Regions from separate parts of the Clostridium sp. 19966 genome, predicted to be linked through region 1. Evidence: a T-box and tRNA genes for the amino acid it is inferred to sense, from the RefSeq annotation. Region 1 holds a T-box; the other holds one or more tRNA genes.
What was found. The T-box of region 1 lies ahead of IAI10_RS03795 (glycine--tRNA ligase). A T-box ahead of a tRNA ligase gene usually reads a tRNA of that ligase, here a tRNA-Gly.

Region 1 (10,524 bases):
TCGTATATAGGTGTACTGCTTCTAGGATCGATGGTAAACAAAATAATCACCTCCATGTTGAATGTATTAAGTGTACTACACTGATTAGTACACTTAGAATTATATATGCATCTAATTGGAATGTCAATATTAATTACTTTAAAAAGTATTATAAAATTATTCGATATACATTAAAATTTGATGTAATATATAGAAGTGAATAATTGAATTAAAATGAGATTTAGGTTAGATGTAATTGATAGAGAGAGGCTAACAACAGTTAAAGAAGGTGGTTTATAGTGGCAGAGAATAAAATTATATTAAGAGTGCCCAAATTTAAAGAATTAAGATATAGAAAAAAACTTTTATCAGATGGTGAAACCATGTCTTACAATATAGGGTACGGTAAAAACGAAAAAACAGGATGCATAGATTTTGATGAAAGCCTTTTAATGAACTAGGAGCCCGAAAAGTCTTTGACTATTTTCCAAGATCTAGGGAGTCAGCAGAAAAAACATTTAAAAAGTTAGGCTTCAAAAGAGTTTCAGAAGATATTGTAGAACTAACTAAAGAAGACTATCTCCAGCTTTAAATCCATATTGATATGCTTAAATAACTATAAAACTATATAACTATAAAAGAAGATATCGCGATATCTAGTTAATCATAGGTTTGCAAAAGAAAATTCCCGTTGTAGTTAGAGCGGATTAAAGGAAGGTAATAACTTCTTATGTGGCAATAGTTAGCAAGTTAACTATAAAAATTTTATAATATTTATAAAAAAACTCTTGATTTTTCGACTAAACTTGTTATAATAATTATTGTGATTGACGTTCCGCGATAGCTCAATGGTGGAGCATTCGGCTGTTAACCGAAGGGTTGGAGGTTCGAGCCCTCTTCGCGGAGCCAATTTCTTTTTTTTGGGATAGGACACTTAGCTTAAAGCTAGGTGATTTTTGTTTTTTGGCGAAATTAGTTTGGAAAAAATTATATGTAATAGAAAATAAATTTATCTTTAACCTCTGATAAGATTTGTTATAATGAATTGAGGTGATAAATTTGGAAACTTTACAGAATGAATATATAAGTGTAGCGGTAAGTGATAAGGGAGCTGAACTTCAAAGCATAAAGCTAAAAGAAGACGGAACAGAATATTTATGGCAGGCAGAGCCTGATATTTGGGGAAGACATGCACCTGTTTTATTTCCGATAGTAGGGAAAGTTAAAGATAACAACTATAAATATGATAATAGTAACTATAAACTTGGACAGCATGGTTTTGCTAGAGATATGAAATTTAATATAAGCAGTGAAATTAAAGACAAAATTATATATGAATTATCAAGCGGAACTGAAACTTTAAATAAATATCCATTTGAATTCCAGTTGAAAATATCTTATAAATTAGAGAAGAATAGTATAATAGTCGGTTATGAAGTAAAAAATAAAGATATTAAAGAAATGATATTTTCCATAGGAGCACACCCTGGTTTTGTATGCCCTTTATCTCAAGAAGAAAAATTTGAAGATTACTATTTTGAGTTCGAAAAAAATGAAACATTAAAGACTTCAACATTAGATGATGGACTTATAGGAAAAGGAAAAAAGCAACTGCTGAATGATGAGAAAGTACTTCCTATAACTAGGGAATTATTTAAGGAGGATGCTTTAATTTTAAAAGGTTTTGTATCAGACAGTGTAAGCTTAAAGAGTAAAAAGACATCAAAATCAGTAACCTTAGAGTTTAAAGGATTTCCTTATCTAGGTTTATGGTCAAAACCAGAAGGAGCACCTTTTGTATGCATAGAACCATGGTATGGAATAGCTGATAGTGTTGATGCTTCAGGGAACCTGGAAGATAAGCGAGGAACAATTAAACTAAGGCCTTCCGAAAAATTTTCCTGCAGCTATAAAATTATTATTGAGTAATATTGACATTTTTAAATAGTCTGTTAGAATTATATATAACATAAAAATTGTATATAATACGATGAAAAAGAAGAGTAGCTTTAGTAAATTTTTAGAGAGATGATGTATGGTGAAAATCATCAATGAGCTTAAGTGAATGGCGCTTTGGAGTATATTATTGAGAGAGCAGGGCTTGTGCCAAAAAGGGTGGAACCGCGGTAAATCCGTCCCTTTATGGTACAGGTCTTTTTTATTGTTACAATATTGTTTCACAATGCTGCATTTTATGAAATAAAGTTTAGGAGGAATAAAAAATGGCAGTTGAAAAAACCATGGATAAGATAGTATCACTATGTAAAAGCAGAGGTTTTGTATTTCCAGGATCAGATATATATGGCGGACTTGCAAACTCTTGGGATTATGGTCCTATAGGGGTTGAATTTAAGAACAATGTTAAAAAAGCTTGGTGGAAAAAATTTGTTCAAGAAAGCCCTTATAATGTAGGTGTTGATTGTGCAATACTTATGAATAGCGAAGTTTGGGTTGCTTCAGGACACATAGGAGGCTTTTCTGACCCTCTTATGGACTGTAAGGAATGTAAGTCAAGATTTAGAGCAGATAAGCTTATAGAGGATCATATGACTTCTCAGGGAGCAGAAGTAGCTTCAGCAGACGGATGGACTAATGAGCAGCTAAAAAATTATATAGATGAAAATGGAATAGTTTGTCCAAAGTGTGGCAAGAAAAACTTTACAGATATAAGAAAGTTTAACCTTATGTTTAAAACCTATCAAGGAGTAACAGAAGATTCCAAGTCAGAGATATATCTAAGGCCAGAGACAGCACAGGGTATATTTGTTAACTTTAAGAATGTTCAGAGAACTTCAAGAAAGAAAGTTCCATTTGGTATAGCACAGATTGGTAAATCCTTTAGAAATGAAATAACTCCAGGAAACTTTATTTTCAGAATAAGAGAATTCGAGCAGATGGAACTAGAGTTCTTCTGCAAACCAGGAACAGATTTAGAATGGTTTGACTATTGGAGAGATTATTGCTGGAACTTCTTATTATCTCTTGGCATAAATAAGGATGTCTTAAGAATGAGAGATCACAGCAAGGAAGAACTATCCTTCTATAGTAATGCTACTTCAGACATAGAGTATTTATTCCCATTTGGATGGGGTGAGCTTTGGGGTATAGCTGACAGAACTGATTACGACTTAAGCAAGCATGCAGAACATTCAGGTCAGGATATGAGCTATCTAGATCCAAACACTAACGAAAAATATGTTCCATACTGTATAGAGCCATCTCTTGGAGCAGACAGAGTTACTCTTGCATTTTTAGTAGATGCATATGATGAAGAGGAGCTTGAAGGCGGTGATTCAAGAACAGTGTTGAGATTCCACCCAGCTCTAGCGCCATTTAAGGCAGCTGTACTTCCACTTAGCAAGAAGCTTTCAGAAAAATCTACAGAGGTTTATGATAAGCTAAGAAAGCATTTCAACGTGGACTATGATGAAGCAGGAAGCATAGGAAAAAGATACAGAAGACAGGATGAAATAGGGACTCCATTCTGTATAACTGTAGATTTTGATACTTTAGAGAACGATACTGTAACTTTAAGAGATAGAGATTCAATGAATCAGATAAGAATAGGCATAGATGAATTAGAAGCATATATAACTGAAAAGATGGAGTTCTAGTTTTGGCTCTGCTTTAAAAACATTGATATAATTTTAGAGTTTAGGCTTAGCTTTATGATAGCTAGGTTTAAACTCTAAAGGTATTATAAAGATGATTTTTAAGGCAAAGCCTTTTGTTATATTGTAGGTAGAATAAATTTACAGAATTATTTCTAAAGTGTTATAATTAATTATCAATGGGACAATATTTATAATAGTAGTTTTATAATTTATACTATACATATTAATTATATTAAGGTGGTATTTTAAATGAAAAAAGATTTTAAGGATTTTAAAGAATTCATAAAAGGCAAGAAAACAGCCGTAGTTGGCATAGGGGTTAGCAATAGACCTTTGATAAATTTTCTTTTAGATTTAGGGGCTTACGTAACAGCCTTTGATAAAAAGGGTGCTGAAGAACTTGGAGAGGCTGCAGAGGAATTTAGAAAAAAGGGCGTTAAGCTCTGTTTGGGAGAAAATTACCTTGACAGTCTTAAGGGGTTTGAAGTTATTTTTAAATCACCATCTATGAGAATAGACAGCCCAGCCCTGCAGACAGCAATGAAGGAAGGTGCTTATGTAACTTCTGAGATGGAAGAGTTTATGAGATACTGCCCTGCAAAGATGTATGGAATTACAGGTAGTGACGGAAAAACCACTACTACTAGCATAATATATAATCTTTTAAGTGCAGAAGGTTTTAAAACTTGGGTAGGGGGAAATATAGGTACACCCTTGTTTTCTAAAATAGAAGAAATGACTTCAAAAGATAGGGTGGTTTTAGAATTATCAAGCTTTCAGCTTATGACCATAGATACTTCTCCAGAGATTGCTGTAGTAACTAATGTGACTCCTAACCACCTAGATATTCATAAGGACATGCAAGAGTATATAGATGCTAAGAAAAATATATTTACTCATCAATCTTCAGATGGGATACTCATTATAAATGCTGAAAATGAAATAACTAAAAGCTTTGAAAAGGAAGCTAAGGGTGAAGTTAGAAGCTTTAGCAGCAAAACTAAGCAGGATGCTTATTTTGACAATGGAAGTCTATACTTGGGAGACAAGGAGATTTGTAAAAGGTCAGATATATTAATAAAGGGAATGCATAATGTAGAAAATTATTTAACAGCTTTTCTTGCAGTTAAGGATGAGGTTTCCGTAGAAAGCATGAGAAAGGTGGTAGCTACTTTTACAGGAGTTGAGCACAGAAATCAGTTTATAAGAGAAGTGGACGGAGTAAAATATTATAATGATTCAATAGGAACAAGTCCTACTAGAACTTTAGCTACTATGTCTTCCTTTGAAAAGTCAGTGATTTTGATTGCTGGAGGATATGACAAGCATATTCCTTTTGAACCTCTTGCTGAAAAAGGTATAGATATGGTTAAAGCACTGATACTTGTAGGAGCAACTAAAGATAAGATTAAAGCTGTATTTGAAAAAGAAATGGCAGAAAGAAAGGTAGAACTTCCTATATACGTAGTAGCTTCCTTAGAGGCTGCAGTACTTAAAGGTAAGGAAATCGCAGATAAAGGGGATTACGTGGTGCTTTCACCAGCCTGTGCAAGCTTTGATATGTTCCCTAATTTTGAAGCAAAAGGAAACAAATTTGTAGAAATAGTGAAAAGTTTATAATCCTTTGGAAAGAAGAAAATAAGTGAAAACTGTGCCTAGTGTGTCAATATGTATATATATGAGATATAAAAAGGATTGTGAAGAAAAATATGAATAAATTCTGTAAATCAAGGATAAATTAAAAAATAAATGGAGTGCCTGTGATAATATATCTTTTGTCACGAAAAGCAGAAGCTTAACGTTGAGCGGCCAGATAGCTCAGTCGGTAGAGCAGAGGACTGAAAATCCTCGTGTCCCTGGTTCGATTCCTGGTCTGGCCATCCTTTATGGCGCTATAGCCAAGTGGTAAGGCACGGGTCTGCAACACCCTCACCCCCAGTTCAAATCTGGGTGGCGCCTCCAAAATAATATCAGTAATTTAAAAATAGCTTATATAGTAACTTGTAAAAAGTTAACTGTATAGGCTATTTTTATTTTTGCATATATTGTGTATTTATGTGCATTTATGCAATTATATGTGCAGTTAAGTGGATTTTAACCTAGCATTTACACATGCATAACAAAATTAATATTCAAAGTGGGTAGAATGAATATGTTGTGTACAACTACAACATTTGGGTTGAATGACTATATAAACACTCTATGTAATTTTAAGTAAGCAATATTAAATAAGGAGGTTAAAAATGAGAAAAAAGACATGTATTAAAAATGTGGTAAGCTTATTAATTGTTATATCTATTGTAATAACTAATTCAAATCTAGCGGTTTATGCATCAATATTAAAAGATTCCCAGAGCCAAACCTCAATAACTTTATCGGCTTCCACTGCAGGTTTAAAAGATACAATAACTGTAACTGTTCAGAATGGCAGTAAAGATTCTAGTGCTTGGGTAGGGCTTTACAATGAAGCAGATACACCAGGAGATTCTTCTAGCGGCGGGGTTGCTTCTATATGGTGGAGCTATCTATCAGATCATTCAGCAGACGACCCCAGCCACAGCTTAGCCATTCAAAATGGAAATGGTGACTTTAAGCTTAATTTAGCTCCTATCAGCGGACTTGAGCAGGGAAAAAGCTATAAACTGCTATTATTTAAGGATGGAGGATATACTGTTGAGGCAAGTGCAAATTTCACCATTTCAGCGTCAGAGGTTGAACCTGATGTAAGCTTATCTTCCTCAACCGTAGCATTAAAAGATACCATAACAGTTACCATAAAAAATGCAAGTAAGGATTCTGAGGCCTGGTTAGGAGTATATAATCAGGAAGATACTCCTGGAAAAGTAGATTCTATGTTTTGGAAATATATCTACGGAGATACTAAAAATGACCCAGATCATAGCCTAGGCTTTACTAGCCCTAATGGTGAATTCCAACTTCCATTAGATACAATAAGCGGAATAAAGCAAGGGGAAACCTATAAGGTGGTACTCTTTAAAGATGGAGGCTATACGGTGGATGCCAGTTCTACCTTCTATGTTTCTGCACCACAGGCACCAGTACATAATTTAGAAGCAGCAGAAATTAAGACACAAGCATCTACAGCTCCTACGCTGCCAGCTACAGTAAGAAAAGATAATTCTGATGGAACCTTTAGTGAGGTAAATGTTATCTGGGACAAAATACCTTCATACCTTTACTCTAAAGCTGGAAGCTTCACGGTAGAGGGAACGGTAAATGGCATTTCAGAAAAAGCAAGAGCTGATGTAAATGTAGTAGAAGGAGAAGGCCCTTTATATTCATTTCAAGTTTTTAGTGATACACATATAGTATCCAATCTTAATTATATCCATGATAAAAATTTAGATAATGCTCTAAAGGATATTAATAAAGTAGATCCAAATAGCAGCAGGCTTATAATAAACGGAGATGTGGTAGATAGCGGTCTTGCAGCAAACTGGGATGCTTTTTCTACTATAGTAAACAGTAATAAGCATCCTAAAATAGATATGGCTTTAGGAAATCACGATACTTGGCAGGAAAATTCATGGATAGATCAGAATGAGTATGATATATCTAAACAAAATTTCATTAAATATTCAGGAGAGCCAAATGTGTATTATGATTATTGGCTTAATGACTATCACTATATATTCTTAGGCTCAGAAAAAAGTGATGGTAATAGTGCTTATTTTTCCGATACACAGCTAAAATGGTTTCAGCAAACTATAGCGCAGGACGTAAAAAATAACAAACCTATATTTGTATTTATTCATCAGCCTCTTTACGATACTGTAGCAGGTTCTAAGCCAGGACAAATGGATAAGAATTTGGATCAGGATAAAGAAGTGAGAGACATATTAGCAAAGTATCCTCAAGCAATTTTATTTACAGGGCATACTCATTGGGAATTTGGTTCTAAGGATATGTTCTATAATAAAAGTTTGTGCACAATGTTTAATGTGCCGTCCTGCGGATATTGCTGGACAGATGCTAATGCTGAGGATGATATAAGTGAAGGCTATTATATAGATGTGTACAAGGATAAAATATTGATAAAGGGAAGAAATTTTACTAAAGGAGAATGGGAACAGGACGGTCAGTATGAGGTGGACTATTCAGGTACGGACACAAATTCATCTATAAAGATCCTTGATAATTATATAAATCAGCAAAGCACCGCAGCAAGATTGGACAATATTACCCTAACAGCTGATAAGACTGCTATGCTGCTAGATGGTGCTGATAAAGCCAAAACAAGCTTGAAGGGAACTATGACGGATGGAAGTGCAGCAGATTTAAAAAAGGCTGAGATAAAATATTCAAGTGACAATCCAGAGATAGCAGCAGTAGATGATACTGGTACTATAACCCCTTTAGCTAAGGGAACTGCCAATATTACAGCAAGAGTTACTGTAGATGGAATAACTGAAAGTGCTACTCAGCAGCTTCAAGTAGAAAAAATAAAAACTGATGCTACATTAAAGAGTATTACTATAAATGGTAAAATGCTAAAGGATTTTGCTCCAGATACTTTAGGATACAGGGTTTTACTAGCACCAAATACTGTACTAGCTCCAAAGCTTGAGGCAGATCCTACAGATTCTGATGCAGCAGTTTCTATAAAGCAAGCTTCTAATTTACAGGACAAAGCAGTTATAACGGTAACTTCTGCAGATAAAAGTGTAACTAAAACGTATAGTATTAGCTTTGCAGTAGATAGCAAAGCTACAGTAGACCAGCCTGTATTTAGTTTGGATTCCTCTAAGGCATATACTGAAAAACAAAATTTGGCTATAAGCTGTGATACATCTAATGCTATTATTAGATATACGCTGGATGGCTCAGATCCTAATGAAAAATCAAGCATATATACCGGCCCTATAGAATTAAGTGATACCACCACAGTAAGAGCTATTGCCATAAAGGATGGCTTAAATAATTCAGATATTACAAGTTCCAAATATATTATAAATTTGCCAAGCGGAACAGAGCTTATTCAAAACGGCGATTTTTCAAGTGGAGCTTCCTTTTGGCAAACATACAATGGCGCAGATAACTCGCCTGCTGGTGTTGATAATGGGGAATTCAAAACTACCGTTGGAGATGTGGGAGACTATTACTGGTCAGTTCAGCTAAGTCAAGGAAATTTTAAGCTCAAAGGAGGAATAACCTACAGATTAACCTTTGATGCCAGGTCAACCATTAATAGAAGTATCGAGCCTTTAGTTGAAATTCCAGGTGGTGGTGATGGAAACACTTTCTTGGATAAGGTAGTACCTATAACCTCAGATATGAGCACGTATACCTGTGACTTTACTGTACCAGCTGATGTGGATAATGCACATTTGGTATTTTGCATGGGAAATGTAAATGGAATGGGGGCAGTAGCAGCACACGATGTATATATAGATAATGTTAGTTTAAAGAATTTGCCTGCTATAACAGCTGAACCAAGCTTTAGTGTAGATAGAGGTACTTATAGCTCGGAACTAAACGTGGCTATTACTAGTGCTTCTCCAGGAGCAATCATAAGATACACAACAGATGGAACAGATCCAACTGCAGCTTCACCTATATATTCCCAACCTATAAAGGTTTCTGCAAATACAACAATTAAAGCTTATGCTGCAAAAGCCGGATTAGCTGATTCTAAGATATCTGCTGTTACTTATAATTTCTCAGCAGCTGCAGCACCTAAATTCAGCATAAGCGGAGGAAGCTATGATAGCCCTCAGCAGGTAGAAATAATATCTGATACGGAAGGGGCGATAATTAGATATACAACGGACGGCACAGAACCAAATTCAAGATCACAAATATATAGCGGACCGATAACGGTAGCAGCTAATACTATTATTAAGGCTTATGCCTCTAAAGATGGACATACTGACTCTAAGGTTGTAAGTGAAGAATATACAATAAAATCAACAGTTAAACAATCTACTGATGATACAAATAATCCACCGAATTCATCAGGAGAATCAACCAAAGCGGCAGGTACAAATTATAAAAAATTAGTTCAGACAGGAAGTATAATTGACGGCAATCTATTAATAGCAATAGGTACATTATTAATAGCAATAGGTTTCTTTACTGTGTTTAAAAGAAAAGGTAACAGATAAAGCCTGTAATAGGAAATGTAAACTCCAGCATCTAGCAATATAACCTTGCTAAGTGCTGGAGTTTTTCTTCAAATAACCCTTTATTTAACTACCGCTTCTAAAACGTCAATGCATTTATTTTCAGCATTAAGTCTAACTTTTGCGCCTATTGGCAAGGTTAATCGTGGGCTTCCATGACCGCTCATTATGTGATAGCAAATGGGTATGCCTTTAGAGATAAAATTATCTTCGATAACCTGCTCTAAGGTAAAGCTTCTTTCATAGTGGGGAAGGGTGCAATTTGTGAATTGACCCAATAATACACCTCTACACTCTTTTAGTTTACCTGAAAGAGCTAGCTGAGCTAAGAGCCTATCTAATTTGTAAGGAGGTTCAGCTATATCTTCTAAAAATAATATTTTATCCTTCACATCAATTTCGTAATCAGTGCCTATGGAGGAACATATAACAGCAAGATTTCCCCCTACTAAAGTGCCTTCTATATTTCCAGAGAAATTTTTAAAGGTAAGAGGAGTTCCTTTTGGGTTACATATTCTGTAATTATCGTAGCCCTTCATAATACTCTGTTTAAGGCTATCTATACTTATTGGATTATCAGTACCCGAATTTGCCATTACTCCGTGGAAGGTAGTAAGACCACAGCGCTCATATATAGAATTTAATAGCAATGTAACATCACTAAAACCTATAAATATCTTTGGATTATTTTTTATTATATTAAAATCTAGGTAAGGAAGCATTCTTATAGTACCATAGCCCCCTCTATAACACATTATTGCATCAACCTTTTCGTCTAGAAAAGCGTC
Region 2 (10,524 bases), on a different contig from region 1:
TGGTAGATCTTAAAGTTTTATCATTATAAGGATCAACAGTTCCAGCCGTATATATAACTCCAGAAGCATTTACTGCATGTGCTGTTCTTATTATAGTGCCCATATTACCTGGATCCTGTAACTTATCTACAAGCACATATATACCATCACCACTGGATATAGCCTCATTCTTTGCATTGACAACAGCTGCAATTCCTTGAGGATTCTCTGTACTGCATAGTTCTTTAAAAAGAACATCTTTCAGTTCATATGTGTCATAATCATTCCATTTAAAGATTTTATTTTTTTGTGAGAAAGAACTACTTACAAATATTTTATCTATAGATGCATTAGCATTCACAGCCTCTTCAACAAATCTAATTCCTTCTATTATAAATTTTCCTTTTTCTTCTCTATATTTTCTTTCCTTTAGTTTTTTAGCATCTTTAAATAAGTGATTATCCTTACTGGTTATAGTATTCAAAATATGCCTCCTCAAAGTCTATATAAAAAAAGAAAATGCGACTCTTGCCGCATTTATCTTATGCATTTAACTGACTTTTTGCTACATTTACTAATTCAGTAAACCCTTTTGGATCATTAATAGCTATTTCAGATAACATTTTTCTATTTATATCAACGCCAGCTAACTTCAAACCATTCATAAATCTTGAGTAAGATAATCCATTTAATCTTGCTCCAGCATTTATTCTAGCTATCCAAAGCTTTCTGAAATCTCTCTTCTTTAATCTTCTTCCAACATAAGCATTTCTTAATGCTCTTATAACACTTTCATTAGCAGTTCTAAATAACTTGCTCTTACCACCATAGTATCCCTTTGCAAGCTTTAGTACTTTTTTATGTTTCTTATGTGAATTAATTGCTCTTTTAACTCTTGCCATTTAATATACCTCCTTTACTTATCCCTATTATAGATATGGTAATAATTTCTTCATTGTTTTTTCTTGAGTTGTAGAAACGTAACCAGTTTTTCTAAGATTTCTCTTTCTCTTTGAGCTCTTCTTAGTTAATATATGGCTTTTGAAAGCTTTAGCTCTCTTTAATTTTCCACTTCCTGTTTTCTTAAATCTTTTTGCTGCACCTCTATGGGTTTTCATTTTTGGCATTATAAATCCTCCTCCCAGGTTTAAGCTCTTTTTGGAGCCAAAATTAATATCATGTTCTTTCCTTCAAGTTTCGCAGGTTTTTCAACCACGCTTACATCTTGAACTTTATTAACAAAGCTTTCAAGTATCTTATGTCCTATATATGAGTAGTCAGCTTCTCTTCCTCTGAATCTTACTGTAACTTTTACTTTATCTTCATCTAAAAGAAACTTTCTAGCATTGTTAGCCTTTATTTCGATATCATGCTCTTCTATAGTTGGGCTAAGTCTTACTTCTTTAAGATTAACAACCTTTTGTTTTTTCTTAGCTTCTTTATCCTTTTTAGATTGTTCATAGATATATTTTCCTAAATCCATTATTTTGCACACTGGCGGAACAGCATTAGGTGATATCATTACTAAATCTAATTCCTGCTCTACAGCCATTTTCAATGCTTCATTGCTAGATACTATACCTAACATCACATTTTGGCTGTCAATCAATCTAATCTCTTTTTCTCTGATTTCCTCATTTACTATAAAATTTTTGCTAATAGCCTTTCACCTCCAAAAATTTTTTTAGATATACTATTCTAAGCTTTTAGAATCATATCGTCTTAAAATAATTAATATCCTATTATTAAACCTTTGCCTAATATTAATTTTAGCACAGGCTTATATACAGCCGTATCATAGATGTGCGACTTTATGTATTAAAAGTGTTTCAAACAACTTTTAGAGTAAAAACTGCAAAATCTAATATAGAAGTTCACATCTGGTTTTTAAAGCAAATAAAAAGGCGGCTCAATAGCCGCCTCTATAATCAAAATCATAAAAGTAACCTTAACAGTCCTACCGTAAGGTGAGAAACGGCTGTTTCTTCTTAACATAGAGTATTATACACTGATAAATTTTTATTGTCAATATTTATTTTATTTTTTCTGTAACTCTATGTTTATACATATTATCTTCATTCATAATGCTCACTCTATCTGTAAACACATTTTTAATAGTATCTATAAATTCTTTATTTTGGCAATTTTTCAATCCATATATATTTATCTTTTCTGGAGAATTGGTTATAAGCCCACTTATTATTAAATCCTCAACATTATTATCTAAGATTTTATCCTTATCAATATCGTTTAAAAATTCGTCGAAGGCTTCTTTTCCTTTAGAGTCCAAAACATTATATTTCCCATTAATATCAACGACAATGTTTATCTCCGCCATTTTACTTTCTTGAAAATCCACAAAATATTTTAGCAGCCTTATGAATTCTGTATATTCTTTTTCAATCATATACTTATCAACAACCTTATCTATTATTGCCTCTATATCATTTCTCATACAGTTCAATCTAAAAGTCATAAATCCATTTATATTAATTTGATTATTTTCTTCAATACATCCAATTATATTCCTGATAATATTATTTTTTCTATTCATGCAGTATATACCTGTATCATCCATCTGAAAATTTTCTTCTTTAAGCATTTTCATGGTTATTATTTCTATATCTCTAATTTCATCTTGCTGTAGAAAAAAATAGTTATCACTGACTAAATTGGTCATCTCTCTGTCATAGAATTCAGATATCAATATTTTAAATACTATATTTGCTACATAATGGAGAAAAGTCTTTTTAAACTTATCCGTGATGTTATCATCACCGCAGAATATTTTTATAAAATGAGTATCTTTTTCTATACTCTCTGATATTCCTAAAATCACATTTTTTTCTTTAAAATATTCTTTGAGTTCATTAAGCTTAAAAACTAAGTCATTTTCACCCTGATATACTATAGTAAGCAGCAGCATTAACCTCACTCCTTTCAGAAATAGTATGTGTTTTATATGAATGTATATTCAATAACTTTTGTATAATAATCGACAAAATAAGTTAAACTAGAACAAAACATTTGAATTAGCTACATTCACAATGTAAACTAAAGGTATATACCTTCTTTTTATATATTTTTAGCGAAAGGTGATGAGATCTATTAATACCTGCATTGTTGATTTTAGAATTTCAGACGAGGAAATCTCCTCTCTTTTAAAACTAAATTTAGATATTTTATTATGCCCTCCTTGTGATAACCTTTATTCAGCCGTATGCGGGCATCCCGATATGCAATTATTTATATTAAATAAAAAAAATATCATTGTTCAAAAAAATTTAGATCCAAAATTAGTTCATTCTCTGAAGGAAAAGCATATAAATATACTTTTATCCAATGCCTCATTAACAGAAAAATATCCTCTTGATATAATATTGAACTGTGTTATATTAGGTGACTTATTTATGCATAACTTGAAGTATACCGATAAAACTATTTTAGATAGTTTAAATTCTAGCATAAAAAGAATTTCTGTAAATCAAGGTTATACAAAATGTTCCACAGCTATAATAAGCAAAAATGCCGTAATGACTAGCGACAAATGCATAGCTAAAGCTTTATTAGAAAATAAAGTTGAAGTCTTATTTCTGCCCCCCGGAGATATTTTACTGCCTGATTTAGCTTATGGCTTTATAGGCGGTGCCTGTGGGCTTTTAGATTATAACAATTTAGCTTTCTTTGGCAACATAAATCGTTATAAATACGGAAGTGAGGTCAAGCATTTTCTAAGGAAGCACAATATCGAAGCCTATTGCCTTTCCGATGACAAATTGAGCGATAGAGGTACTTTGATGTGTATCTAAAATTAATTTATATAAAAATAGCTTATACCAATATTGGTATAAGCTATTTTTATATGGAGGCGCCACCCAGATTTGAACTGGGGGTGAGGGTGTTGCAGACCCGTGCCTTACCACTTGGCTATAGCGCCCTATTAAATTAAAAGCGGAAGACGAGATTCGAACTCGCGACGTTCACCTTGGCAAGGTGACGCTCTACCACTGAGCCACTCCCGCATAAAAAAATGGCCAGACCAGGAATCGAACCAGGGACACGAGGATTTTCAGTCCTCTGCTCTACCGACTGAGCTATCTGGCCATATGGCGACCCAGAAGGGACTCGAACCCTCGACCTCCGGCGTGACAGGCCGGCACTCTAACCAACTGAGCCACTGGGCCATATGTACTAATGGTGGGCACAACAGGGCTCGAACCTGTGACCCTCTGCTTGTAAGGCAGATGCTCTCCCAGCTGAGCTATGCGCCCATTAGTTTTTCAAGACAAATAATATTATAATTGCTGTTTCAATTATTGTCAACTATTTTAATTCAAAAATTTAATATTTTATGATTGAACTATTAAATTTCTCAATAGATAATAGGCAAGAACAGTTAAGAGGTAAAAAGTAAGAAGTAAAAGTTTAGAATTTAAAAGATAGAATTTCAACATAAACTATTACTTTTTATCTCTTACTTATTACTTCTACAATGAATCTATATATTCTTTAAAATTTCACCTATCTGCTCATGGGTAAAGGAATAGCTCTTATTGCAGAAGTGACATTTAAGCTCCTCAGTTTTACCTTCCTCGTATATTTCCTGAAGATCTTTTTTGCCTATGCTAATCAAAGCTTTTTCTACTTTTTCTCTGTTGCAATCACATTCATAGGCTATTTGTCTCTGCTCTTGTATTTTAAAGTCTATATCTTCAAACACATAACTTACTACATCTTCAATGGTTTTTCCCGATGTCAGCATAGACGTAATATGAGGCATTTCTTGTATTCTGTAAGTTAATAAATCTGCTAATAGCTCATCTGCACCAGGCATCATTTGAATAATAAAGCCTCCGCTGCATAATACGGACAAATCTTTATCTACCAATACCCCAAGAGCCACTGCAGAAGGAGTTTGCTCAGACATAGCAAAATAATAAGTTAAATCATCTCCTATTTCTCCACTCACTAGAGGAATTTGACCCACATAAGGGTCTCTTAATCCCATATCCTTTATGACAGTTAAATTCCCATCTGTGCCTATAATCCCCCCCACATCTAGTTTTCCTTTGCTATTAGGAGGCAAATCAGCTGAAGGGTTTCCTATATATCCCTTTACATTTCCATTGCTATAAGCTGTTACAACCACATTACCAGCTATACCCTTTCCATTTACCTGAAGCGTAAGCACATCTTTATCATTTTTAAGCATAGCTCCCATAAGTGCACCTGCTGTAGCCATTCTTCCTAGAGCCGCCGATGCTGTAGCACTGCAGTTGTGAATTTTGCACGCTTCTTTTACTAGCTCTGTAGTTTCAGCAGCTATAATTCTAACATAAGCATTAGAAGCCGTGCCTATAATAAGTTTATCACCCATTTTATTCATCCTTTCCTTTTTTTGAAACCACATAGGTTATTCTTTGAGTTTTACTGTCTACATTTCCAAAAGTATAATTTTGAAACTTGTACAAAACCTTCATATTATTTTTTTCTACTGATGCTGTTATTTCTTCCTGGGAGTATATTCTTTCTCTATGAATCTCTTCGAATCTTTCATATGTACTGCCATGAGATTGAATAAAAAATGTAAGATACATTTCTTCTATATTTTCTACAGTTCTATTTTCCCATAGATATACTACATCCTCTTCATTATAGGAAAATATATTTTCCCCCATTACTTCTCTTAGTTTATATTCGCTATTTATATCAAAAATATATATGCCATCATCTTTAAGAAGCTCATATATTTTATTAAGATAGGTGTCTAAATCCCCCTCTTCAGCCAAATAATTTGTACAATCAAGGCAACATGTAATTAAATCAAACTTTTTATTAAGTTTTAACTCCCTCATATCCTGACATATGAAATTAGCCATTAACCTCTTTTCTCTGAACTTTTCTTGAGCTATCATAAGCATATCTTCGGATATATCTACGCAAAAACAATTTTTAAAGCTTGAGCAGATTTCTGCTGCCATATTACCTGTCCCACAGCCTATATCTAAATAATTTTCTTTATTTATATCAAGCTTTAAATTTAAATCTAATATAAATTTTGCCCAACTTTTATAGTCTATATCCTCATATATCAACCTATCATATATTTTAGCAAACTTCTCATAGGAATCCAAAGCACATCCCCCTTTAATTATTTTACCCCTTATATATTATCTATTAATATATTCTTAGTCAACATAACATTTATATAGAATTAATTTTTAGACATTATTTCCTTATTAGTGGGAAGATGCATAATCTTTTTTCTTTTATTCATTATTCCGCCTATTCGTCCACTTTCTTCAGAAGTAAGCGCTCCCCACCCATCAGCTTTCACCTTGTCAGCAAGCCCTAATTCTTCTGCTATTTCATATTTAATCTTTTCTCTTAATCTTTCCTCATATGTTAATTCTCTATTAGCCTTTAATTTTGCTTTAATTACTTTTTTTAAAGGAGTTTTTGTCATATTATATCACCTTCCAATTACATTATTGAATCGATTCGTATATTCCCAGCTTCACTAATAATTATTTTTCTCAAAGGGGTATTATTTATACAGTTTATATTTGAATTTATAATATTTTCAGTATATAATTTTTTTGATGGTACTTTAGGAATTTACATAATTAAAGAATTATCACATTTATAATTATTTTTAATACTTTAGTATTGAAACTATTATATTTCATTAGAACACTTAGGAGAGAGGGATATAAATGCATTTATTCAAAGGCAGTGCTGTAGCCATAATAACACCTTTTAACAAGGACGGAGTTAATTTCGATAAATTAGGCGAACTTATAGATTGGCACATAGAAAATAAAACTGATGCAATAGTTATCTGCGGCACTACAGGTGAAGCATCTACTATGACGGAAAAAGAAAAAAAGGCTGCAATAAAATATACTGTAGACAAAGTCAATAAGAGAATACCTGTTATTGCAGGTACTGGAAATAACAATACTGCTGCTTCAATAGAAATGAGTAAATGGGCTGAAGAAATTGGAGTAGATGGAGTTCTTATAATAACTCCCTACTACAATAAAACTACTCAAAGCGGACTAGTTCATCATTTTGGAGCTATTGCTGAAGGTATTAATATTCCTATAATACTTTACAACGTACCTTCTAGAACTGGTATGAACATCTTACCTTCAACACTTATGCAGTTACTAAAATATAAAAATATAGTTGCAATAAAAGAAGCTAGCGGAGACATAAGCCAAGTTGCGAAAATAAAGGAACTATGCGGCGACAGGTTAGATATTTACTCTGGTAATGATGATCAGATAATTCCTATACTGTCTCTAGGAGGGTTAGGAGTGATTTCTGTAGCAGCAAATATTCTTCCTGCTGAAATTCATAATATTTGTGAAAACTACTTTAACGGTGATTTAAAATCAGCTCTAGATTTTCAAATTAAATATTTATCTCTTATAAATTCATTATTTATTGAAACAAATCCTATTCCAATAAAGACTGCCATGAATCTTATGAATTTAGAAGTTGGTCCTTTAAGGTTACCTCTTTGCAGCATGGAAGAGAATAACTTACTAAAATTAAAATCTCAGCTCAAAATACATGGCTTAATTTAAGGAGGCAATTATGATTAATATAATTCTAAATGGCTGTAACGGAAGAATGGGTAAAGCTGTATCCGATACAATAAAAACTTACGAAAACATGAAAATAGCAGTTGGCATAGATAGATTTCCAGGTGAAAATGGTTATGTTATTTTAGATAATATAAATGATTTTAATGGTGAAGCTGATGTAATTTTAGATTTTTCCAATGTATCTTCTCTTTCTAAATTGATTGCTTTTGCTAAAGGAAAAAACTTGCCTTTAGTTTTATGTACTACTGGCTATAGCAGTGAAGATTTAAAATTAATCGAAGAATCCAGTAAAGAAATTGCAATTTTTAGATCTGCCAATATGTCTATAGGTATAAATATTTTAAATTCTTTATTAAAAAAAGTATCTCCTCTTCTCTATGGAGATTTTGATATTGAAATCATCGAAAAACATCACAATCAGAAATTGGATGCTCCTAGCGGAACAGCATTGCTTCTAGCAGATACCATAAGAGACTCTTTAGATGAAACTACAAATTATGTTAACGGAAGATCTGGAATGAAAAAAAGAGAAAAGAATGATATCGGAATACATGCAGTAAGAGGCGGAAGTATCGTGGGAGAACATGAAGTCTTATTCGCCGGAAAAGGCGAGACTATAGAATTAACACACACAGCTTTATCTAGAGAAGTTTTTGCGGTAGGTGCTTTAAAGGCTTGTGAATTTATGAAAGATAAGATAACCGGACTTTACTCCATGGATGATGTGATTAAATTATAATACTATATTAAAAAGGTTGTGCAATGCACAACCTTTTTTTAAAATAAATGACATGCTATAAAATGATCTGGGGCAATCTCTTTAAATACTGGCTCTTCTTTAAAGCAAGCTTCCTTAGCATATTTACATCTGCTAGCAAACCTGCAGCCAGGCTTAGGATTAATTGGGCTTGTTACTTCTCCCTCAAGCATTATTCTTTGTCTAGTTTTCTCAATCTCTGGATCAGGAACTGGAATAGCTGACATAAGCGCTTGAGTATATGGATGCTTAGGATTCTCATATAATTCATTACTTGGAGCTAATTCCATCATTTTTCCAAGATACATAACTCCAACTCTGTCAGATATATGTCTAACCATAGACAAATCATGAGCTATGAATAAATATGTTAATCCTAATTCTTTTTGAAGTTTAATAAGAAGATTAACTACCTGAGCTTGTATGGAAACATCAAGAGCAGATATAGGCTCATCGCATACGATAAACTGTGGTTCAATAGCGAGAGCTCTTGCTATACCTATTCTTTGTCTCTGCCCACCTGAAAACTCGTGTGGAAATCTAGATGCGTGCTCCTTATTAAGACCTACTAAAGAAAGAAGGTGATAAATTCTTTCCATACGCTTTTCACCAGTATAAATACCGTGAATATCTATTCCTTCTGCAATTATATCTCCTACAGTCATTCTAGGATCTAGGGAAGCATAAGGATCCTGGAATATTATCTGAGCAGCTCTAGTAAATTTTTTCTTTTCTTTGCCGCTTAAAGCGTGAATATTTACTCCATCTATTAAAACTTCTCCTGCAGTTGCATCATAAAGGCCCATAACTGTTCTTCCGCAAGTAGTTTTACCACAACCAGATTCACCAACTAAGCCCAAGGTTTCACCTTTTTTTATGCTAAAACTTACATCATCTACTGCTTTTAATGTAGCTTTTCTACCAACATGGAAATACTTCTTTAAGTTTTTAACTTCTATTAAAGTTTCATTATTTGGCAATTTAAGCACCTTCCTTTGCTATTGGATTTTTAACTTTAGGTGCCAACTCATGCTTTAGCCAGCAATTAACTTTATGGCTATCTGTAATAACAGTCTCTTCTGGAGGTACCTCTTTGCATACTTCCATTGCATACTCACATCTTGATGCAAATGGGCATCCTACAGGAGGTTTAAGTAAATCAGGAGGTGTACCATTAATTGAATAAAGTACATCCTTGTGTTTTGTATCAAGTCTTGGCACTGACTGAAGAAGCGCCCAAGTATATGGATGCTGAGGGTTACTAAAGATTTCTTCCTTAGTTCCACGTTCAACTATCTGTCCAGCATACATTACCTGTATTCTATCTGCTACGGACGCTACAACACCTAAATCGTGAGTTATAAGCACTACAGCTGTTCCAAGCTTGACTTGTAAATCTTTTATTAAATCCATAATTTGTGCCTGAATTGTCACATCTAAAGCTGTAGTAGGTTCATCTGCTATAAGTATCTTAGGACTACAAGCCAAAGCTATAGCTATCATAGCTCTCTGTCTCATACCGCCTGAAAACTCATGAGGATATTGATTAACTCTTTTCTCAGGATTTGGTATATTTACAAGTCTTAACATATTCACTGCTTCTGCTATGGCTTCACTCTTCTTCATTCCTTTATGAATTATAAGACCCTCTGCTATTTGCTTACCTATTGTCATGGTAGGATTCAAAGATGTCATTGGATCTTGAAATATCATACTTATTTCGCTCCCGCGAATCTTTCTTACATCTTCTTCAGACATCTTAACAATGTCCTTGCCATTATATATTATCTCAGAACTTTCCTTTATTTCTGCTGGAGGCGTAGGTAAAAGCCTCATTAGTGATTTTGCAGTAACAGTCTTTCCACAGCCAGATTCACCAACCACAGCAAGAGTTTCTCCTGCATTTATATAAAAGTTTATTCCTCTTACAGACTGCACCTCACCTGCATAGGTATGATAGGAAACTCTAAGATTTTTAACTTCTAATATTTTTGCCATACTATGCCTCCTTACTGACGTAGCTTAGGATCTAATGCATCTCTTAGTCCATCACCCAATAAATTAAACGCTAACACTGTTACAAAAAGTATTGCTGTTGGGAAAAATATTTCATGAGGATAGTTAGTTAAATTACCCTGTCCTTCACTAATTAATAAACCCCAGCTAGTATTT

Region 2: it has a tRNA-Gly gene. The T-box ahead of IAI10_RS03795 (glycine--tRNA ligase) is inferred to sense a tRNA for this amino acid. The anticodon was not compared.

The regions. Positions count from the first base shown of each region.
Region 1 covers NZ_JACTOJ010000003.1:63,562-74,085, forward strand. The annotation lists gene IAI10_RS03775 (GntR family transcriptional regulator) at 1-41, opposite strand, end outside; gene IAI10_RS03780 (hypothetical protein) at 279-440, shown strand; tRNA gene IAI10_RS03785 (tRNA-Asn) at 814-888, shown strand; gene IAI10_RS03790 (aldose 1-epimerase family protein) at 1,039-1,908, shown strand; T-box leader at 1,961-2,122, shown strand; gene IAI10_RS03795 (glycine--tRNA ligase) at 2,202-3,593, shown strand; gene murD (UDP-N-acetylmuramoyl-L-alanine--D-glutamate ligase) at 3,843-5,213, shown strand; tRNA gene IAI10_RS03805 (tRNA-Phe) at 5,401-5,473, shown strand; tRNA gene IAI10_RS03810 (tRNA-Cys) at 5,482-5,555, shown strand; gene IAI10_RS03815 (chitobiase/beta-hexosaminidase C-terminal domain-containing protein) at 5,837-9,718, shown strand; gene IAI10_RS03820 (LD-carboxypeptidase) at 9,799-10,524, opposite strand, start outside.
Region 2 covers NZ_JACTOJ010000006.1:29,386-39,909, forward strand. The annotation lists gene IAI10_RS07650 (RNA methyltransferase) at 1-463, opposite strand, end outside; gene rplT (50S ribosomal protein L20) at 522-881, opposite strand; gene rpmI (50S ribosomal protein L35) at 909-1,106, opposite strand; gene infC (translation initiation factor IF-3) at 1,127-1,639, opposite strand; ribosomal protein L20 leader region at 1,870-1,975, opposite strand; gene ytxC (putative sporulation protein YtxC) at 2,012-2,905, opposite strand; gene IAI10_RS24655 (DUF6873 family GME fold protein) at 3,087-3,788, shown strand; tRNA gene IAI10_RS07680 (tRNA-Cys) at 3,843-3,916, opposite strand; tRNA gene IAI10_RS07685 (tRNA-Gly) at 3,930-4,001, opposite strand; tRNA gene IAI10_RS07690 (tRNA-Phe) at 4,011-4,083, opposite strand; tRNA gene IAI10_RS07695 (tRNA-Asp) at 4,087-4,163, opposite strand; tRNA gene IAI10_RS07700 (tRNA-Val) at 4,175-4,250, opposite strand; gene hslO (Hsp33 family molecular chaperone HslO) at 4,478-5,356, opposite strand; gene IAI10_RS07710 (class I SAM-dependent methyltransferase) at 5,358-6,113, opposite strand; gene IAI10_RS07715 (small, acid-soluble spore protein, alpha/beta type) at 6,194-6,445, opposite strand; gene dapA (4-hydroxy-tetrahydrodipicolinate synthase) at 6,696-7,574, shown strand; gene dapB (4-hydroxy-tetrahydrodipicolinate reductase) at 7,585-8,334, shown strand; gene IAI10_RS07730 (ABC transporter ATP-binding protein) at 8,373-9,332, opposite strand; gene IAI10_RS07735 (ABC transporter ATP-binding protein) at 9,334-10,350, opposite strand; gene IAI10_RS07740 (ABC transporter permease) at 10,362-10,524, opposite strand, start outside.